DNA from 3 places in the Methylobacterium sp. GC_Met_2 genome. Region 1 is predicted to be linked to each of the others. Evidence: predicted binding sites of a transcription regulator. Region 1 holds the regulator's gene; each other region holds the start of a gene.
The links. The regulator LexA, encoded in region 1, represses DNA repair genes until DNA is damaged. The targets are predictions, from matches to a motif close to TGTTCNNNNTGTGTTCNG.
Positions count from the first base shown of each region.

Region 2: a site for LexA is predicted at 2,327-2,344, ahead of parE (DNA topoisomerase IV subunit B). Genes of this name have one in related genera too.
Region 3: a site for LexA is predicted at 2,951-2,968, ahead of dinB (DNA polymerase IV). Genes of this name have one in related genera too.

Region 1 is NZ_JALNUM010000017.1:8,240-12,761, forward strand. It holds gene OXS49_RS08735 (hypothetical protein) at 38-253, shown strand; gene OXS49_RS08740 (hypothetical protein) at 264-731, opposite strand; gene lexA (transcriptional repressor LexA) at 1,131-1,859, shown strand; gene OXS49_RS08750 (ComEC/Rec2 family competence protein) at 1,853-4,126, opposite strand; gene gltX (glutamate--tRNA ligase) at 4,308-4,522, shown strand, end outside.
Region 2 is NZ_JALNUM010000006.1:8,955-13,476, reverse strand. It holds gene OXS49_RS03755 (PRC-barrel domain-containing protein) at 1-16, shown strand, start outside; gene parE (DNA topoisomerase IV subunit B) at 172-2,232, opposite strand; gene OXS49_RS03745 (hypothetical protein) at 2,619-2,807, shown strand; gene topA (type I DNA topoisomerase) at 2,966-4,522, opposite strand, start outside.
Region 3 is NZ_JALNUM010000034.1:17,334-21,855, reverse strand. It holds gene OXS49_RS13895 (EAL domain-containing protein) at 1-1,885, opposite strand, end outside; gene OXS49_RS13890 (EVE domain-containing protein) at 2,330-2,746, shown strand; gene dinB (DNA polymerase IV) at 2,992-4,074, shown strand; gene OXS49_RS13880 (hypothetical protein) at 4,229-4,486, shown strand.

The DNA of each region.
Region 1 (4,522 bases):
CCTGCGGCGTTTTCCCGACACGCGGGAGGAGTATGCGATGGCACAGAGCACGGATCGGGGCTCGGGCTGGAGCCTTCAGGCGAGCGCCGTGCCCGATGGGGTGCGGCTGGAACTCGCCCTGTCCGATCTCGGCGGCGGGCCGGTTACCGCGGCCATCGTGCTGGACCGGGCCGAGGCCCGCGCCTTCGCGCGTGCCCTCCTGGCGGCAGCCGGCGACGCGACCGAACGCACCTTCCCGAAGCCGGGGACCTGAGCGGGCGGGCTCAGCGTTGGGCTGCACCCGGGTTGCGGCCCGGCAGACGCGGCACCACCGTTCCGCGCCGCTCGACCGGCGCGTCGCAGGCGTAGGCGAACTCCGATTTCAGGGAATCGAACACGGTCTCGCCGGTGATCCGGCAATCCTCGCGCACGGTCTCGTCGAGATAGGCGCGGGCGGCCGTGCGGAAGCGCGTCACCCGGGTCGCGCCCGGCTCCGGATCGATGCGGACTTCACTCAGGTTGCAGCCGGCATATTCGCGCAGGGCGTTGGATACGACCAGCATCCGGCGCAGCTGCCGGTTGTCGTAGACCTCGTAGGGTTCCTTGCAGCCGATCGTGACCACCTGCGGCGTGAGCGCCACGTAGTTCCGGGAGATGTAGGCGAACCCGGTGGTGCAGCCGGCAAGCGCCGAACCCAGGATCAGGGCGCCGAGGGAGAGCCGGAGGGGCCCTGGAGCCGCGCGCTTTCGCATCCTCGTCATCCCAAGCCCGATATCGCCCCGCTGCGCTCCCCGGCGAGGCGCAAGGTGCATTGAAACGGCTCCGCTTGCGCCGTCAATGCGTTTGTGGTTCGCATCGCCCGCGCCGGGCGCTCACAGCCCCCTGGCGTCCGGCCCCACCGCGTCGCACGAGTTCGGCATGTCCCGGTTCCGGACTAGGAGGCCTGACCGGCACGAAGGAGTGTGGCAACTTCGGTGCGGCTGGCCGTAGGCGCACCGCGTTCGAACCGGCCGCGGATCGACACGATCGCCGATCGACCCGACAGCGTGGCCATAACGTGCTTGCAGAACACTTGCGGAACGTTTAACCTGTTCGCGATTTGTTTCAGAGGCCGCCTCGGGGCGGTCCGCAAAGCCGCGAGGCCCCCGTCGATGCTCACGCGCAAGCAGCTTGACCTCCTGCGGTTCATCCAGAGCCGCGTTCAGGAATGCGGCGTTCCCCCCTCCTTCGACGAGATGAAGGATGCGCTCGATCTCAAGTCGAAATCGGGCATCCACCGGCTGATCACGGCCTTGGAGGAGCGCGGCTTCCTGCGCCGGCTGCCGAATCGGGCGCGCGCCATCGAGGTGATCCGCATCCCCGAAAGCATGGCGCAGGCGGCGGCACCCACTCCGGAGCCGCGCCGCTTCACCCCGAGCGTGGTTGAGGGCGGAAAGTCCCGACAGCCGGCGACGCCTCCCATGCAGGCGAGCGCACGGATGATCGACGATTCCGGCCGGGCCATCTCGATCCCCGTCATGGGTCGGATCGCGGCCGGGACGCCGGTCTCGGCGATCCAGAACCAGAGCCATGCCATCACGCTCTCGCCGGACTTCCTCGCGGGCGGCGAGCACTACGCCCTGGAGGTGCGCGGCGATTCGATGGTCGAAGCAGGGATCCTCGACGGCGACCTCGTGGTGATCCGCAAGCAGGACACCGCCAATACCGGCGACATCATCGTGGCGCTGATCGACGACGAGGAGGCGACGCTCAAGCGCCTGCGCCGCCGCGGCTCTTCGATCGCCCTGGAGGCTGCCAACCCAGCCTACGAAACGCGCGTTCTGGGCCCCGATCGGGTCCAGATCCAGGGGCGGCTGGTGAGCCTCGTTCGCCGCTACTGAAGGGGTTCGGCGGGGGCGTCGATCGCGACGTCCGCCGCCGGGGCCTGCAGCGTTTCGGGCTGCGCCATGCCGCCGGCCGCCGCGATGGGGGGATCCGCCGTCGGTTCGAGATTCGTATGGGCAGGCCTCGGACGCCAGGGGGCGGACCGGTCGTCACCGTGGGCGCTGCGTACGGTAAACCCGTTTCCAACAGCACGCAGAGCGACGGCCCCGTGCGTGGCCAGCACCCGGCGGTCGATCACCAGAGGCCCCGCGCAGGTCGGCGGCGCCATGAGGCTCGTGATCAGCACCGTGGCCCGGGCGCAATCCTCTGGGAAGGCGCGCCGGTCGCGGACCAGGGCGACGGCCCGTCCGTCCGGGAGAAGCGCGGTACAGCCGAGCCGGTCGCAGCGACCGCCGGGCGCCGCGCCGGAGCTGCGGTCGAGCCGCCGCCCGTCGCCATCCGCCTTCAGCCATTGCTCCAGCACGAAGCCCGAAGGGCTGCCGAGGATCGCGAGCTGTCCATCCGGGCCACGGACCGCGGCACCCCAGCCCTGCCGGTCGACATAGAGATCGTGGTGCTCCGGGTGGACCATCAGGCCGAGACCGAGCAGGATGGGCGGCAGGGCAAACCAGCGGATCTGCGAAACCGGTAGCGTCGCCAGGAGCAGCGCTGTCGTGAGGGCGGCGAGAGCCCCGGTGCCGAAGGCTGGCACCACCACGCTGGCCCGCTCGAACCCGGCGATCCAATGCGAGATCGCCAGCATACCGCCCACCGCCTGCCCCATCAGCCACCAGACCGGCCGGTCGAGGGCGAAGGGATAGGCAAGGCACCCGATCACGGCCGAGGGCATCACCACCAGCGAGACGAGCGGCAGGGTCAGCGCGTTACCGATAAGGCCGAAGGGCTGGACCGTCTGGAAATGGTAGGTGGCGAAGGGGGCGGTGGCGATCTGCGCCACCAGGGTCGTGGCCAGGGTGCCGACGATCCCCGAGAGGCCGGTCCCGACGAGCCGTCCGATTCGCCCCGCCCCGGGCCGCACGAACAGGCGCCCGTCGATCAACCGCGCACAGGCGATCAACCCGGCCACCGCGCCGAACGACATCTGGAAGCTCGGGCCGAGCAGCCCTTCCGGTTCGCGGGCCAGGGCGATCAGGGCGGCCACTGCGAGGTTGCGCATCGACAGGGCGGGTCGGTCCGCGAGGATCGCGCCCAGCATGATCAGGGTCATGATCAGCGAGCGCTCGGCGGCGATGTCCCAGCCCGAGAAGGCGCAATAGCCGCTCACCCCCACCATGGCGAAGCCGGCCGCGATCTTCTTGATCGGCCAGAACACGGCGCAGTGGGGGATCAATGCGAGGAAAGCCCGCACCAGCCAGAACACCACGCCAGCGGCCAGTACCATGTGGAGGCCCGAGATCGAGACCACGTGGTAGATGCCGGCGGCGCGCAGGGCATCGTTGCTGGCCGGGCCGATCAGCCCACGCTTGCCGGTCACCAGGGCGGCCGCCACCGCCCCCGCCTGGCCGCCCTCGGCCTCGGCGATCCGGCGGGTCAGGACGTTGCGGGCCTCGTCCAGCATCGCGGCGAGACGCAGGCGCAGGGGCGGCGGTTCCGTGGGGGCTCGGATTTTGACGGCGCCGACGAGCGAGCCAACCGCGCCGATCCCCTGAAAATACGCGTCCCGGGCGAAGTCGTAGCCGCCGGGCCGGGCCGCCTCCGGAGGCGGCAGGAGGCGCGCAGTCGCCGCGATGGTTTCGCCCGGCCGCGGGATCGGCGTCTTGCGGAACGAGACGCGCACCCGGGCCGGCCGCACCTCCGGGCCGAGCCCGGCAAAGCTGTCCACCCGGATCACCAGCCGGGCGCCGACCTCGCGCTCGTCGAGTGCCTCGATCGTCCCGGTGAGCGGCCCGATCGTGGTCCGTGTCAGGATCGGCGCGGCCACCTGCGCGACACGCCAGGTCGCCGCCGCGAAGCCGAGGAACGCGAACCCCGCGGCGAGCGCCAGCGCCATCGCCACCGGCCGCGCCCCCAGGAACGGCACAGGCGCGAGTGCCAGTGCGGCCCCGATCAGCGGGGCAGCCAGGACGGGCGTACCGTCCGCGACCCCGAAATACAGCAGGATCCCGGCCCCGAAGGCGACCGCCAGCCAGGGGAACAGGCGGCGCTGCTCGGCCTCCTGGGCAAGGCCCTCGGCCACCCAATGCCGGAAAGCCGGAAGCGCGGGCGCACGCGGGGCGGCGAGCACAAGGGCGCCCCCCGTCAGCCTCGCGCCGATCCGCCGCATTGCCCCTGCCTCGATCCGCGCGACCTGTCGTCGGCGGCCGGGTGATTCCCCGGGCGATTCTTAACGCATCCGCGGCCCCGTGCTACAGGCGCCGCTTCGTGCTACGGGCGCCCTTTCGAGCCTGCCCGTGTCGCGCTCACCGTCTCGCGCTTCCCGCCTCGCCCCCGAACATACCGGACCGATGTCCTCAGCCGTCGTCACGCGCTTCGCCCCCTCGCCCACCGGCTACCTGCATATCGGCGGGGCTCGCACGGCGCTGTTCAACTGGCTCTATGCCCGCCACACGGGCGGCCGGATGCTGCTGCGCATCGAGGACACCGATCGGGAGCGCTCGACCAAGGGCGCGATCGACGCGATTCTCGACGGGCTCACTTGGCTGGGCCTCGACTGGGACGG
Region 2 (4,522 bases), on a different contig from region 1:
GATCGCCGCGCAGTAGGCTGAAGCGCACCCCGACGAAGCGGACATGGGCTCGGCGCAAGAGCGCGCGTCGCAACGCGCGTATCGAGTCGCGACCGATGGCAACGCGCGCGGGCAGGCTTCTCATTGCCTTACACCGCCGCATCACGCGATGCGGCGGCCGGAGCAGGGGCCTCAGATATCGAGATCCGCGCCCTCGGCGAAGGCGGCGCGCTCGCTGATGAAGGCGAACCGCGCCTCGGGCTTGTTGCCCATCAGGCGCTCGACCGTGTCGCCAGTCGATTCCCGAGCCTCGTCCAGGATCGCCACGCGCAACAGGGTGCGCTTCTTCGGATCCATGGTGGTCTCCTTGAGCTGGGCCGGCATCATCTCGCCCAGGCCCTTGAACCGCCCGATCTCGACCTTGCCACCCTTGAACACCGTCTTGGTGATCCGCTCCCGGTCGGCGTCGTCGCGCGCATACGCCACCTTCGAGCCCTGCTGCAGCCGGTAGAGCGGCGGGATCGCGAGGTAGAGGTGGCCGCGGTCGATCAGCTTCGGCATCTGGCGGTAGAAGAATGTGATCAGCAGCGAAGCGATGTGGGCGCCGTCCACGTCGGCATCCGTCATGATGATCACCTTGTCGTAGCGGAGATCCGCCTCGCGGAAGGCCGTCCCGGTGCCGCAGCCGAGCGCCAGGGTCAGATCCGAGATCAGCTGGTTGGCGCCGAGCTTGTCCCGGCTCGCCGAGGCGACGTTCAGGATCTTGCCGCGCAAGGGGAGGATCGCCTGGGTCGCCCGGTCGCGGGCCTGCTTGGCCGAACCGCCGGCCGAATCACCCTCGACGATGAAGATCTCCGAGCCCGCGGTGCCGGCCGCCGAGCAATCGGCGAGCTTGCCGGGCAGGCGCAGCTTGCGGGTGGCACTCTTGCGGGCGACCTCCTTCTCCTGGCGGCGGCGCAGGCGCTCCTCGGCGCGGTCGATCACCCAATCCAGGACCTTGTTGGCCTGGGCCGGGGAGGCGGCCAGCCAATGGTCGAAGGCATCGCGCACCGCCGTCTCGACGATGCGCTGCGCCTCCACGGTGGCGAGCTTGTCCTTGGTTTGCCCCTGGAACTCCGGCTCCCGGATGAACACCGAGAGCATCGACGCGCAGGTCGCCATGACGTCGTCGGTGGTGACCGCCGTCATGCGCTTGGCCTGGTTCACCCGCTCGGCGTGCTCGCGCAGGCCGCGCAGCAGGGCGACCCGCAGGCCGGCCTCGTGGGTGCCGCCCTCGGGGGTCGGGATCGTGTTGCAGTAGGAGTGCGAGAACCCGTCCTCGGTGACCATCCAGGCCACCGCCCATTCGAGCGACCCGTGCGAGCCCGGCTTGGTGATCTTGCCGGAGAACATCGCCTCGGTGACGAGTTCCTTGCCCTCGATGTCCCGGGCGAGATAGTCGCGCAACCCGTCGGGGAAGCGGTGCACCGCCTCCGCCGGCACGTCCGCCAGCCCTTCCAGCAGGGCGGGGGCGCAGCGCCAGCGGATCTCGACGCCGCCGAACAGGTAGGCCTTCGAGCGCGCCATCTTGAACAGGCGGCGCGGGTCGAACTTCAGCGAGCCGAAGATCTCGGCGTCGGGATGGAAGCGAACCCGCGTGCCGCGCCGGTTCTGAACCCGGCCGACCAGCTCCAAGGCCCCCTGCGCATGACCGCGTGAAAACGTCTGGCGGTAGAGGGTCTGGTTGCGGGCGACCTCGACCTCGAGCAGGTCGGAGAGCGCGTTCACCACCGAGATACCGACGCCGTGCAGGCCGCCCGAGGTCTCGTAGACCTTCGAGTCGAACTTACCGCCGGCGTGCAGCGTGGTCATGATGACCTCCAGCGCCGACTTGCCGGGGAATTTCGGGTGCGGGTCGACCGGGATGCCGCGGCCGTTATCGGTCACCACGAGGGAGCCGGATTCCTCCAGCTCGACCTCGATGAAGCTGGCATGGCCCGCCACCGCCTCGTCCATGGAATTGTCGATCACCTCGGCGAAGAGGTGGTGCAGCGCCCGCTCGTCGGTGCCGCCGATATACATGCCGGGCCGGCGCCGGACCGGCTCCAGGCCTTCCAGCACCTCGATGTCGGAGGCGGTGTAGCCGGCCTCGGGCTCGGCGGCCGCGAGCGCTGTGACCGAGGCCGTGGCCTCCAGGCGCCGCCGCGGCTCGGGCGAACGGGCGGCCGAGCCCTTCCCGCCCGGCCCGAACATGTCGCGTGCCGGATCGCTCACGCGCGGCCTCCGCGGGCGCGGCGCGTCGGCCGGCTCGGAATCGCGCAGACGGATCTGGGGTCGTGGAGCATGCGCCTTCATCCCCGCAACATAGCGGAACAAAACGGAAACATCAAAGCCATTCGCCTGGAGCGTTTCGCTCTGGCGACGCGGCGCTATCATCGCATGCTGCGCCGCCGCGAGCGAGGGGCTGTTCGGCGCGCCCGTACGGGACCTTTCGGCCGCGCGTCATCGCAGTGTTGCACAACAATGGGTTAAAGCTTTCTCGCGACGCAACCGCCGGATCACAGTAGATCTCCGCCGGAACGGTTCCGAACGCGCGACGTTATTGGCGAAGATAAAACTTGACCGTGGCCAGCGGGCTGCAGTCCTGGGAGGCTCAGTCCATGAGTGACGCCGCGATCGAGGCCCGTCGCCTGACGCTGATTCGCTTCGAGCATGCGGCCGGCGCCGCCTTCGGATGTGACGACGATGCGGCCGGCATTCCGACTGCGCGCGCCCTGGTCAACGCCACCACGATCGCGCTGGCGACCTTCGCGACCGCGGTCGCGGCGACGATCACCTATCTGGTCTGAGCCGGACAGGATCCGTGACGTGCTCCCGGCAGGCGTGAACCGGAGCGAATTCCGTTCGACGTCCAACCCTCCGCCTCATCCAGAACTGCCCGAGCGCAGCGGAGTCCTGAGGATGAGGAGGTGGATGGGATCACCGTCTCCTCCACCCCAAGGTGCGTTCAGCCAGCCCCCGTCTTCTTCGCCGGCGCCTTTTTAGCGGCCGGCTTTTTCGCGGGTGCCTTCTTGGCCGTCGTCTTGTCGCCGCTGGCCGCACGGGACGACGTTTTTGCCGTGGGCTTGGCCGTGGTCTTCCGCGCGCCGCCGCGCTTGACCGGCTTGCCGCCGCCCGCGGCGCGCTTGGCATTCACCAGCGCGATCGCCTCGTCGAGCGTCAGCGCCTCGGCGGCCATCGTCTTCGGCAGCGTGGCGTTGACCTCGCCATCCGTGACGTAGGGGCCGTATTTGCCGGCCTTGACCACGAGGTCGCGTCCGCTGGTCTCGTTCTTGCCGATGGGCCGGCCCGGATCGGCGGCCGGGCGCCCGCGTCCGCCGCCCTGCTCCTTGGCGACGATCAGGTCGATGGCGCGGTTGCCGCCGATCTCCAGCACGTCGTCGTCCTTGCCGAGATTGGCGTAGGTCTTCCCGTGCTGCACGTAGGGCCCGAACCGGCCGAGATTGGCCAGGATCGGCTCGCCGGTCTCGGGATGGCGCGCCACCTCGCGGGGGAGCGACAGCAGGGCCAGCGCCTTCTCCAGATCGACCGAGGAGGGGCTGGCCCCCTTCGGCAGCGACGAGCGCTTCGGCTTCGCGGCGTCCTTCTCGGTGGAGGCCTCGCCGAGCTGGACGAACGGACCGAACCGCCCGTCGCGCAGCGTCACCGGCAGACCGGTGACGGGATCGTTGCCCAGCACCCGCACGCCCGGCTGGCCGCCCTCGGCGGACGAGCCGTCCCCGTCGCCATCGACCCCCGTGGCCGAGAGCTGACGGGTGTATTTGCACTCCGGGTAATTCGAGCAGCCGATGAAGGCGCCGAACTTGCCGAGCTTCAGCGACAGCTGGCCGGCCCCGCAGGTCGGGCAGGTGCGCGGGTTCGAGCCGTCGCCCTTGTCGGGGAAGATATGTGGGCCCAGCAGGCCGTTCAGGGCCTCCAGCACGTCGGTGACGCGCAACTCCTTGGTCTCGCCGATCGCGGCGGAGAAGTCGCGCCAGAAGTCGCGCAGGACCGCCCGCCAGTCGATCTCGGCATTGGAGACCCGGTCGAGCTGCTCCTCCAGGCTGGCGGTGAAATCGTACTCGACGTAGCGCCGGAAGAAGCTCTCCAGGAAGCCCGTGACGAGCCGGCCCTTATCCTCCGGCTGCAGCCGCTTCTTTTCGATTTTGACGTATTCGCGATCCCGCAGGGTCTGGAGCACGGCCGCATAGGTGGACGGGCGGCCGATGCCGAGTTCCTCCATGCGCTTCACGAGGCTCGCCTCGGAATAGCGCGGCGGCGGCTCGGTGAAGTGCTGGGTCGAGCTGATCCGCTCGCGCTTGAGCGGATCGCCGGCCTTCATGGGCGGCAGGCGGCGGCTCTCCTCGTCCTCCTCGTCGTCCTTGCCCTCTTGGTAGAGCGCCAGGAAGCCGTCGAACTTCACAACCTGGCCGGTGGCGCGCAGATCGATCTGGCGCGGCCCGACCTTCGCGGTGACATCGACGGTGGTGCGCTCCAATTCGGCCGATTCCATCTGGCTCGCCAT
Region 3 (4,522 bases), on a different contig from region 1:
GCACCGCCGAGACGTTGACGGCGATCGCCAGGGGCTGCGGCCAGAGGGCCGCCGTCCGGCAGGCCTCGCGAAGCACGAAGGCGCCGATCTCCAGGATCGCCCCGGTCTCCTCGGCGATCGGCACGAACTCGGCCGGGGAGATCGGGCCGCGCTCCGGATGGCGCCAGCGCAGCAGCGCCTCGAAGCCCATCACCGCGCCGGTCTCGATCCGCGTCTGCGGCTGGTAGACGAGGTGCAGCTCGCCCCGGGACACCGCGTGGCGCAGGTCGTGCTCCAGCATGCGCCGGTCGCGGATCTGGGCGCCCATGCTGGCGTCGAAACGGCGGCAGGTGCCGCGCCCCTCGGCCTTGGCCCGGTACAGGGCGGCGTCGGCGTGGCTCAGGAGCGCGCGCTGGTCCTGCGCGTCGTCGGGATAGACCGCCAGCCCGATGCTGGTGGCGATCACCGGGCCGGAGGCCGCCGGCACCGCCGCGAGCATCGCCAGGATCCGCTCGGCCAGCCGCTCGGCCGATCCCTCGGCGGAGCCGTGTCCCAGGGGCGTCAGGATCGCGAATTCGTCGCCGCCGAGCCGGGCCATCAGCTGCGTGGGATCGAGCAGGCCCCCGACGCGCAGCGCGAGGTCGCGCAGCATCGCGTCGCCGGCGGCATGGCCGAACAGGTCGTTGACCTCCTTGAACCGGTCGAGGTCGAGGCAGAGAACGGCGAGCCGGGTGCCCTGGTCGTTTGCCGCGCGCAGCTCCCGCTCCAGCCGGGCGTGGAAGCTCGTCCGGTTGGCGAGCCCCGTGAGGGCGTCGTGATGGGCGAGGTAGTGGATCTGGCTCTCAGCGCGGCGGCGGGCGCGCAGGTCGCGCACCGCCACGGCGTAGTGCGGCTGGCGGCCGTACTCCGCCACCGGCCGCATGATCACCTCCACCGGGACGGTCCCGCCACCCGCCGGCACGAGTTCGGCCTCGACGGGCTCTCCGGCCGTGCCGGCCGCCGCCGCAAGGCCGGGCAGGTAGGTGGACAGGCGGGCGCCCACCAGGGAAGCGGCCTGCGTGCCGGCGAGCCGGGCGAAGGCCTCGTTGGCGCTGACGATCTGGCCGTCGCGGCACACCACGAGGCCCTCGACGGCCGCGTTGGCGAGGCTGCGCAGGCGCTCGCGCTCGGATTCGGCGCGCCGCCGCTCCCGCAGGTCGAGGAGGAGGGCGGCCCCGGCGAGCAGGAGGATCAGCGAACTGGCCAGGGCGACGGCTGCGGCGAGCCATTCGGTCCGGATCGCGCTCGCGGGGATCGCCACCGTGGGATCGGGCAGGATGGTCACCGCGGCCATCCCGGTGAAGTGATGGCCGCAGATCGCCAGGAGCAGCAGCCCGGCGCCGAGGCCCCGGCCCCGGACGGTGACGGCCGACAGGCCCGCCACCAGGGCCAGGGCGCCCAGCACGGCGCCGACCACCACCGAGCCGGCGACCACCGCCGGGTTCCAGATCAGATGCCCCGGCACCTGATAGGCGGCCATGCCGGTGTAGTGCATCGCCGCGATGCCGCCGCCCACGACGGCACCGCCGACCGCCGCCCGCGCCCGGCCCCCCATGGCCGCCAGGGCGAAGCCGAGCCCGGTGATCGCGACGGCATCGGCGTAGGACAGGATCGTGAGGCCGATCCCGTAGCCCGAGGGCAGACCCGGCGCGTAGGCGAGCATGGCCAGGAAATGCGTGGCCCAGATCCCCGAGCCCCCCGCCACCGCGGCGACGGCGAGCCACGTGTAGCGGCTGCGCCCGCCGGCCCGCCCGGCATGGGCGAGCAGCCCGGTCGCGGTCGCGCTCGCCAGCGCGCAGACCATGGCCGCGAGGGCCACTAACCACAAGTTGTGTTCCCCGACGAAGCAGCCGATCACGGTCAGCATATGAACAATCAGCGGTAGTTACATGGCTTTGTTGATAGAATTACTAATGATTAGAGTTTAATATTTGAACAACAGCCACGGTCTACACCCCATGGCGCGAAGTACGGGTCGGCATAGTCTGCTCCCTGACCGAGCCGGCATGCTGCGCGGTGCCACGGGTTCGCGGCACGCGCAGGATGCCGGAGGGGGGCGTGGCAACGCGATCGGGGGCCGCTCGCGCGCGCACCGCCGAAGTGGACTCCGGTCCGACGCGAGAGCGCGTGCCACAACATGGGCTTAGAGCCGCGCGCGATTGCCACGCGATCGGGCTCAGTTCTAAGAGCCTCTCACACAACGTCCGATCACCGGGAGCCCTCCCGCCGCAGGCGACGGCGCGGCGGGCGTTGTGTGACAGGCTTCAAGACGGGTGCGCCGCCGAACCGGGCGGCCGGTGGGGATGCGGCGATGGCGTACTGGCTGTTCAAATCCGAGCCCGCGACCTGGTCGTGGGACCAGCAGATGCGGGCCGGCGCGGTGGGCACGTTCTGGAACGGGGTGCGCAACCACCTCGCCAAGAAGCATCTGATGGCCATGCAGGTCGGCGAGCAGGGCTTCTTCTACCACTCGAACGAGGGCAAGGCGGTGGTCGGCCTCGTGGAGGTGATCCGGCCTTATTACCCGGATCACACCGACGAGACCGGCCGCTTCGGCATGGTCGACGTGCGCGCCCTGGAGGCGCTGCCGCGCCCGGTGACGCTCGACGCCATCAAGGCCGATCCGGCGCTCGCCGACATGGTGCTGGTGAACAATTCCCGCCTGTCGGTGCAGCCGGTGACCGAGGCCGAATGGGCCCGGGTGCGTGTCCTGGGCGGACTCGACTGAGCGCGCCTGACGGAATGGGCACAGTCGCTGAGGCGCTGGAGCGTAGCGCAGGCCTCGAAGAAGCCCTCCAGCTGGCCGCGCGATCCCTGGAGCCCTCCTTCGAGGCTCGCTGACGCGGGCGCCTCAGGATGAGGTGGCTGGGTGGAACTTCCCTGTTGAGCCCCATTCAACACGCCTTGACCCCAGCGCTCCGCCGCGCTCTTTCAGAACAGAACGGGAACTAACCGCGGATCTTTGAGGCGGCGATGGATCCGGAGGTCGCGCTCCGAAAAATCATCCACATCGACATGGACGCGTTCTACGCCTCCGTGGAGCAGCGCGACGACCCGTCCTTGCGCGGCAAACCCCTGGCGGTGGGCGGCTCGCGGGAGCGGGGCGTGGTGGCGGCGGCGAGCTACGAGGCGCGCACGTTCGGCGTCCGCTCGGCCATGCCGTCGGCCACCGCCCGGCGGCTCTGTCCGGACCTGCTGTTCGTGAAGCCGCGCTTCGAGGTCTACCGGGGGGTCTCGGAGGAGATCCGCGCGGTCTTCGCCCGGCACACGGCGCTGATCGAACCGGTGGCCCTCGACGAGGCCTATCTCGACGTCACCGAGAATCTTCTGGGGCTGCCCACCGCCACCGCCGTGGCCAAGGCGATCCGGGCCGAGATCCTGGAGCGCACCGGGCTCGTGGCCTCGGCCGGGGTCTCGTACAACAAGTTCCTGGCCAAGGTGGCCTCCGACCACAAGAAACCGAACGCCCTGTTCGTCATCACCCCCGCCATGGGGCCGGACTTCGTGGCCGAACTGCCGATCGGCCGGTTCCACGGGGTCGGCCCGGTCACCGAGGCCAAGATGAAGCGGCTCGGGATCCACACCGGGGCGGACCTGCGCGCCTGGGCGCCGGAGCGCCTGCGCGAGATCTTCGGCTCGTCGGCGGCGTACTACCACGCGGTCGCCCGCGGCATCGACGCGCGGCCGGTGCGCGCCCACCGGGTGCGCAAGTCGATCGGCGCCGAGACCACCTTCTCGGAGGACACCGCCGCCTTCGAGGTCCTGGCCGCCCGGCTGGCGCCCCTGTTGGACAAGGTCTGGGCCGGCGCCGTCGCCAAGGGCATGCGCGGCCGGACCGTGACCCTGAAGCTCAAGTTCTCGGATTTTGCCCAGGTCACCCGGGCGAAGTCGCTCGTCGCCCCCGTGCCCGACCGGGCGAGCCTGGAGCGGATCGGCCTCGATCTGCTCGCCGGACTGTTTCCCCTGCGGCGCAGCGCGCGGCTGATCGGCGTGTCGCTGTCGGGCTTCGCCCAGGGGGAGGATGAGGCGCCGATGCAACTCGGATTAGAGATTTAGCCGTCTGATCAATTTTAGGTTACAAGTCTTATGCTGCGACGCGGCGCCTATTGTGCGATGCCGCACTTTCGGTCCGGCGAGGCCACCCCAGATTGAGGACACGGCGTGCGGCACCGTACGGACGGGCGCCGCCGGAATGGAAGGACCCTCCCCCATGTCGAAGCCCGCTTCGCTGATCGCCGCCTGCGCGCTGACCCTGACCCTCCCGGCCGGCGCCGCCCTCGCGGATGGCAATGCCGCCTTTGGCGCCTCCAACACGGCGCTCCTGATGGGCAACACCGCGAGCCCCGGGCGCCTCTACGTGCCAACCCCCGGTGACGAGGATCGGATCGTCACCAGCTCCATCGCGGCTCCGACCGTCGCGCCCACCCCGCATGGGCGGAAGGCTCCGGCCCGCAACACGGTCCGCTGAACGAATCGCAGGCCCGGGCGCCCATCCGGCGCTCGG